3 regions of the Marinobacter sp. LM1 genome follow, and region 2 is predicted to be linked to each of the others. Evidence: predicted binding sites of a transcription regulator. Region 2 holds the regulator's gene; each other region holds the start of a gene.

What was found. The regulator FliA, encoded in region 2, starts transcription of late flagellar genes. The targets are predictions, from matches to a motif close to CTAAAGTTTNNNNNNNNNNNGCCGNTAA.
Region 1: OZ656_RS12515 (methyl-accepting chemotaxis protein) is a predicted target of FliA. The motif match lies at 1,368-1,395, and genes of this name have one in related genera.
Region 3: OZ656_RS14915 (methyl-accepting chemotaxis protein) is a predicted target of FliA. The motif match lies at 994-1,021, and genes of this name have one in related genera.

The regions. Positions count from the first base shown of each region.
Region 1 covers NZ_CP114373.1:2,661,100-2,663,369, forward strand. The annotation lists gene OZ656_RS12515 (methyl-accepting chemotaxis protein) at 1-1,320, opposite strand, end outside; gene OZ656_RS12520 (histidine kinase) at 1,437-2,270, opposite strand, start outside.
Region 2 covers NZ_CP114373.1:1,689,788-1,692,057, reverse strand. The annotation lists gene OZ656_RS07925 (protein phosphatase CheZ) at 1-258, opposite strand, end outside; gene cheY (chemotaxis response regulator CheY) at 280-663, opposite strand; gene OZ656_RS07915 (RNA polymerase sigma factor FliA) at 824-1,567, opposite strand; gene OZ656_RS07910 (MinD/ParA family protein) at 1,600-2,270, opposite strand, start outside.
Region 3 covers NZ_CP114373.1:3,197,792-3,200,061, forward strand. The annotation lists gene OZ656_RS14915 (methyl-accepting chemotaxis protein) at 1-897, opposite strand, end outside; gene OZ656_RS14920 (hypothetical protein) at 1,119-1,973, opposite strand; gene OZ656_RS14925 (NAD(P)H-binding protein) at 2,037-2,270, opposite strand, start outside.

The sequences.
Region 1 (2,270 bases), 970 kb from region 2:
CATGGCCTCGTTGATCTGACCGGTCTCTTCCATCTGTCGGGCCACGGCCTGACTGTTAGCCGATGCGGTGTCATTCACCCGGACCGCCTGCTGATCAACATCTGCTGTTGTAGAGCCCACCGACCGGACAAGCTCAGCAATACGATCGGTCATGTTGTTGAACTCAGAGGTGAGCTCCCCCAGTTCGTCCCGGTTGTTCAACCGGATATGGGTGGTCATATCGCCGGCGGCCACATTTCTTGCAGCTTCGCTGAACCGGTTGATGGCAATCCGCACAGACATAAAGAAGCCCACATAGAGGTAGACCACCACCAGCATCACAGCAATCAGCGCCACCAGAATCAGGGTGCGCTGCCCGGTCTGGCGAGCCAGGCGATCCTCAAGATTACCGGCAACCACATCGAAGATACGATCGCTGAGGGTATCGTAATATCCCATCTGCGCCGATACGGTCTCGTCGAATTCCTGCCAGGGCAGCTCCAGGCGCATAGGCGTAATGACATTCAGGTCCAGCTCATCACGCACTGTCATCAGGCTCTCTTCCGTGCGGGTCAACGCACCGCTCGCACTCTCTGCCAGCTGGGGCGACGCCTCCACAGCAACGGAAAGGGCCGGCGAAAGCAGCGAACTGCGGTTGGTCAACTGATCGTAGATTTCATTCAGGGTTTCGCTGAGTGCATAGCCCACCTGACCTTCCACCAGCGCAAAAATACCGTATGAACGGGCGCCGCCAACAACAGTGCGAGACTCAGGCAACGCAGAACGCACCAGCCCTAACAGCAGCAGGTTTTCCCGGGACGCATCCTGCCCCAACCCGCTGATTTCAATGGTCGCCGGCAGCAAGGCCATCACCTTCTGCACAAATTCCTGGTAGTACTTGAACTGGGGGTCAATGTTGCCCTGATAGTTATCGTTGGCTTTGAGCGTCTCCCATTCTTCCCTTACAGCCAGAATCTGCTCCTGCCAGGAGCCGGAGGTGTCAAAAGAACGCTGTGGTTCGGCGAGATCTGCCAACAGGGCGTCCATACGACTGGCCGCTTCGTTGGCTTTTTCGAGCAGGGGTTGTTCGTCTTTCAGAATGCCAGGGGCCTGATAGTCACGGTAATCCATCGACGCCACCAGCAGGCGTTCCACCTTCTGGAGTTCTGCAAGACCTTCAATGCCGCGGGTCATGGTCTGAACCGACTGGTTGAGCCCGGAAATCACCAACCAGCAAAGCACGATGATAGGGCCAAGAAAGAGAATGCTGATGAGGCTGAATTTGTAAACCATGGGCAGCCGATTCATCAGTGCTACAGCCGGATTGATTATATAGTTCACAGAGCCCTCGCTGCTTCTAACAACTGAATCTTTATTCTTTTGTTTGATTATCGCCCGTTGCCGGAAAAACTTAATCACTATTTAGTGTTATTCTGTAATCCGTTTTTGCTTTCCGGCTAGGCCATGCCTGCGATCACCAGCAATGCAAACGCACATATCCACACCAGCATGCTCCGGTTGAGGAGGTCCCTTATGGCGCTGAGGCTCCGTCCGCCAAAATCGGGCCACTCTTCCGGGTGCAACTCCGAAAAGCGCGCAGGATCAAGTGCATAACCAGTTAACGACCCGTTGGCGGAAATCATGAGCACATCCGCGGTCTTTTTCCCGAATCCCGGGAATACCTTGCGTATTTCCCGGGACCAGCCGGCCAGGTCACCGGCGAGTCCGAATGTGCATGACAGCAAGCGGGAAGGAATCCAGCCGATAAGCCGGGCCGCCCGCTGATAGCGTTCCCGCGCGGCCGCCTGCGGCCATTGGCCCGCCAGAGCTACAAGCCCGCGAGCCAGAAAAGCCAGCGCTATGCCGCCGACGGCGTACCAGAAAACCACCAGGAAGAAACGCTCGAAAACCGAGACCATCAGCGCCCGCGACACCGACAGGTGCATGGCTTCTGGCGATAGCGCCGCTCCTCTTTCGGAGGCGGGCAGGCGCTCTTGAACATGGTGCCAGGCAGCCTGCATATCTCCGCGCCGCCAGGCATCGGAATAGGCTCGCAGCACCTTGCGCCAGCCCGGCGCTCCCATCAGTACCACCATCAGCACCAGTTCAAGCGGATACAGGGCATAGCGGTAGCCCGCCTCACTGGACAGCGCCCACGCGCCAGCGAGCGCCAGAGAAGGTAACACAACCAGCAGCGCCCCTCTCCAGACTGACCGCTCCTGACCCGCTTCTACCCGGCCCCAACGATGAAACCAGCGACGCCAGATCTCATCGCTGGCCAGGTGGTCGGC
Region 2 (2,270 bases):
CTTCGACAGGACTTCTTTCTGCTCGGCATTACGCGGGTCTATCTGGAAGTTCCGGATTGCCTCATGGAGGCTGCGGGTCAGTCGCCCCACTTCCCGATACAGACTCTGATCGCGAACCTCGCTCAGTTCATTGATCAGGGTCATCGCCTTGGCATAATTCCCGGCGTTTACATTCTCGGCCAGGTCGGAGGCCTGCTTTTGAAGCTTCTCCGCCACCTCCGGATCAAGGCCCTGATGGTTCTGTTTGGTATCACTCATGGCGAGCCATCCGACCTCTGGTTACTGGATTCGTTCGAAGATTTTCTCGATCTTTTCCTTCAGCACGGCTGCCGTGAAAGGCTTGACCACATACCCGTTCACCCCGGCCTGAGCCGCAGCCACGATCTGGTCCCGCTTGGCCTCCGCCGTTACCATCAGAACCGGCAGGTTCTTCAGATTTTCATCAGCACGGACAGCCTTCAGAAGGTCAAAGCCCGACATGCCGGGCATGTTCCAGTCAGTCACCAGGAAGTCATACTTGCCGCTTCGGAGCATGGGCAACGCGGTGTTGCCATCGTCTGCTTCATCCGTATTGGTGAAGCCGAGATCTCGCAGCAGGTTTTTGATGATGCGTCGCATTGTGGAGAAGTCATCCACAATGAGAATTTTCATGTTCTTGTCCAATGGGACCTCCAGTCAGTAACACCCGGAATTCATTCAGCCTTTTGGAAGTCTAGCAGGCTGCTACCTTAAGCGCTTATTGTGTGGTGTTTGCGCACGTTGTAAAGCATCGTTTACCAAAAGCTACACAGCTTGCTGAAAGCGAAACACAGCACCTGGCCGATCAGTCGTTGTCACCATCCCGCCACTCGGCCAACCGGCTGCGAAGTCTCAACGCCGCCTGGCTGTGAATCTGGCTTACCCGGCTCTCACTGACCCCAAGCACCGCACCGATTTCCTTGAGGTTGAGCTCCTCCTGGTAATACAGGCTCAATACCAGTTTTTCACGCTCAGGCAACTGCTCAATGGCGTCTGCCAGACTGCGCTGGAAAGCGCCTGAAGCAATACCGTCCAGCGGATTATCACTCGCTTCTGCTTCTTCTATCGGCAGCTCGCCGGATTCATTGAGCTCATCAAGACTAAAAAGTCTACCGCTGTTCGCGTCGGCAAGTGAGGCATGATACTCGTCCAGACCAATGCCAAGCTCTTCAGCTACTTCGGCATCCTGGGCCTCGCGCCCGGTACGATCTTCCACTTGTTTGATAGCACTGGCGATTCGCCGGGCGTTGCGATGCACTGAGCGGGGCACCCAGTCGCCCTTGCGGATCTCATCCACCATGGCACCGCGGATGCGAATCCCTGCGTAGGTTTCAAAGGTGGCACCTTTGCCGGAAGAATAGCGCTGCGCGGCCTCCAGCAGGCCAATCATACCGGCCTGCATAAGGTCTTCCAGCTGCACTGATGGCGGCAGCCGGGCCATGAGATGAAGGGCGATTTTCTTGACCAGCGGCGCATGCTCTTCAATCAGGGCTGAAGGGCTCCTGGCGCCGGCCTGATGGTAAATTCCCAGATGTTTCGCCAATGTCATGTATCCGGTTTTCTTGTAGGACTGGATTCAGATCAGACTTCGACGAGCCGCTCCACGAAGAATTCGAGATGCCCCCTGGGAGAGGACGGCAAAGGCCAACTGTCCACTTTTTCGGCCAGAGCCCGGATAGCCAGCGAGGCTTTCGCCCTCGGATAGGCATCCAACACCGCTTTCTGCCTCTGAACGGCTTTCTTGACGGCCTCGTCGTAAGGCACGATACCTACATATTGTAGTGCCACATCCAGAAAACGCTCGGTGACCCGGGTCAGTTTTTCAAACAGATGGCGGCCTTCCTGCTCATTGCGGACCTGGTTTGCCAGGATACGGAAGCGGTTGGTGCCATAATCCCGGTTCATCAGCTTGATCAACGCGTACGCATCGGTAATGGAAGTAGGTTCGTCGCAGACCACCAGCAGAAGTTCCTGCGAGGCCCTGAGGAAGCTGACCACCGATTCAGAAATACCTGCGGCGGTATCCACAATCAGAACGTCAATCTGGTCGCCCAGCTCACTGAAAGCGTTGATCAGGCCGGCATGTTCCATGGCGCTGAGCTGGGTCATACGCTGGGTGCCGGAGGAAGCCGGTACAATCTTGATACCACCAGGGCCATTCACCAGCACGTCTTTCAGATCACAATCGCCGCTGAGTACGTCTTGAAGATTTCGATTGGCGGTAATGCCGAGCAACACATCGATGTTGGCGA
Region 3 (2,270 bases), 1.5 Mb from region 2:
TATATGGCGATAGTCGGAATAGCCGGGGTACTTAACGTAGAGGTTTTCACCACGGGCCATGGTTTCCCGTACCCCCGGGTGCAACTGCCCCGTAGCCGGGTCGGTAAAACGTATTTCGAATTCGGTGTGTTCCCGAATCCGTACTGTACCGAAGCCCGTACGGATTCCGTCTTTGAGGTTGTCGCCGTGACTGAAGGTAGCGTCTTCAAACCGCGAGCGCGACAGGGCAACTCCCGGTCTGATCGATGGATCAAACTGACTGTCGATCATGAAAATGTAGTTGTCGCCAGACTCTTCAAAAATGTGCCCGGCCTCGCGCTGAATCAGGTCACTCATGACATCGTTCGGAACCCGGGCACAGACTGCCGCTGCCTGATTGCCAGCAAGAGCGACCGGCTGGTAGAACATCAGCGTGACATCGTCATGAAATCTGGAAGTTGTGGCACCAAGCTGCAAGGTGACCGGGTCACTGTAGGGCCCGTGGAGGAACCGCTCTCTCACCCCTCGTTGCACGGCCGCGGGCATGAGGCCTGCGGCTCCGTTTCTGCCGGTCACCGTCGAGGCGACAACAGAGCCATCTTCTTTCACAACGAAAAGCTCGGAAATTTCCCGGAGGCGCGTAACGGCCGAATCCAGTACCTCTGAAATGCTATCGTGTTCGCTACCCTCAAGTCGTGCCGCAAGCCCCTCAAGGAAGGCCCACTTGCCATTTGCCCAGTTAATCAGCGCTTCGCGACGGGTTTTCGCGATGCTCTCGAATATCTCTTCATTCGTTGCATATTGCTGGCGGTTCAAAAAACAGGACCATCCCATCCGCAACTTACCTGTGGCCCCAAACCAGGGCAACCAACCCCGCTCATCGGATGAAAGGTTCATGGAATCACTGCGTAAAGTCATAGCGCGCCTTCCTCAATCGGTACTGCATGCCTGCACTACAACGAGGTGGTGCAAACATACCTGCTTTCAGAAGGAAGCTAAGCAAAGAGCGGGCCTGAACCGGCGGACCGGTCAAAACCTGAAGGGAAGTAGCAACTGCCGGATTCAAACGATGAGAGAGGCGCACCATCGGGGTGCGCCATCAAAAATATGCACTAAAGAAGGGCGAGGCGCCCCTGGGCTCAGCGGGTCTTCAGATTCTCCAGAAACTCAGCCATTTCTGCTTGCATGTCGACAACACGTTGCCGCCATTCCGCCTTGTAGGCCGCAAACTCCTCGCTCAATTCGCCCAATTGCAGCTGGGCTTCGGCGGCGGTCGCGGTGCTCTCCGCAAGCGTCTTCAAGTTGACTTCAGACAACTGCTCCCGCTGGTCTTCAAGCCTGATTACCGTTTCGTTCAAGGTACGTCTGTCCTGCGGCGTTGCAGATGGGGTAGATTTAAGCGCTTCCCGCAGGGATTCAGACAGCTCTTCCAGATGCTGGCTCAGTTGATCACCGTACTCTTCAGCCAACGCCGACATATCTTCATTCATACTCTGGGCCTGTTGCTGCAACTCCCGCCCCAGCCTCTCAAGCTCTACCGCCATCTCATCAGATTGATTTGCCCAGCGACTCTTGAGATCTTCACCCAGTTTTTCCAGCTGCCCAACAAGACTTCCCCAAACCGGGCCCTGTTTCAGGGCATCGCCGGTGCGATAATAATCCACCAGCCAGTCGTCACCTTTACGTACCAGATAGGTTAAGGACTCCGTGGCTTCGCTCTGGCCCTCCAGACCACTCAGGGTGGTGGTTACCCGGGCCAGATTGTCATCAATGACCACACGCCCCCACTCAATGCTCACGTTCTGCCATTGCTGTTCAAAACCATCGAACGCCGCTTCATCGACCAGGGTTGAATAATCTGCGGCCGCTTCAGCATCCTCTTCAAGTACAGCTTGCCAAAACGCTTCCGATACTTCCTGGGGCGATTCCGGGCGACTGCACCCTGTCGCCATGAATACGGAAAACACCAGAAAAGGAAAAAGTACATATTTCATTAATCAACCTCATCGATCGCTCGGGAACAGTGACCCGGATTTTACATCAGGTGAAGGACCGCATTAGCGACGATTGCCCATCGTTAAGATATCGTCGTACTCCCACACTCTCACCACTGCACCGCCCGAAGTGATTCCGCTAATGGTCTCAAGCTCGTTGACCATGGCCGACGCGACGGCTTCCGCTTCAATTGCCCGATATTTTCTCAGTGGCCCGATCAACGCCCGATTCGCAACCGGCATGACGGCCACACCAAGAGCCTCGGCCGTTCGAGCCTCCTTGCGCTGCCCCAGCAA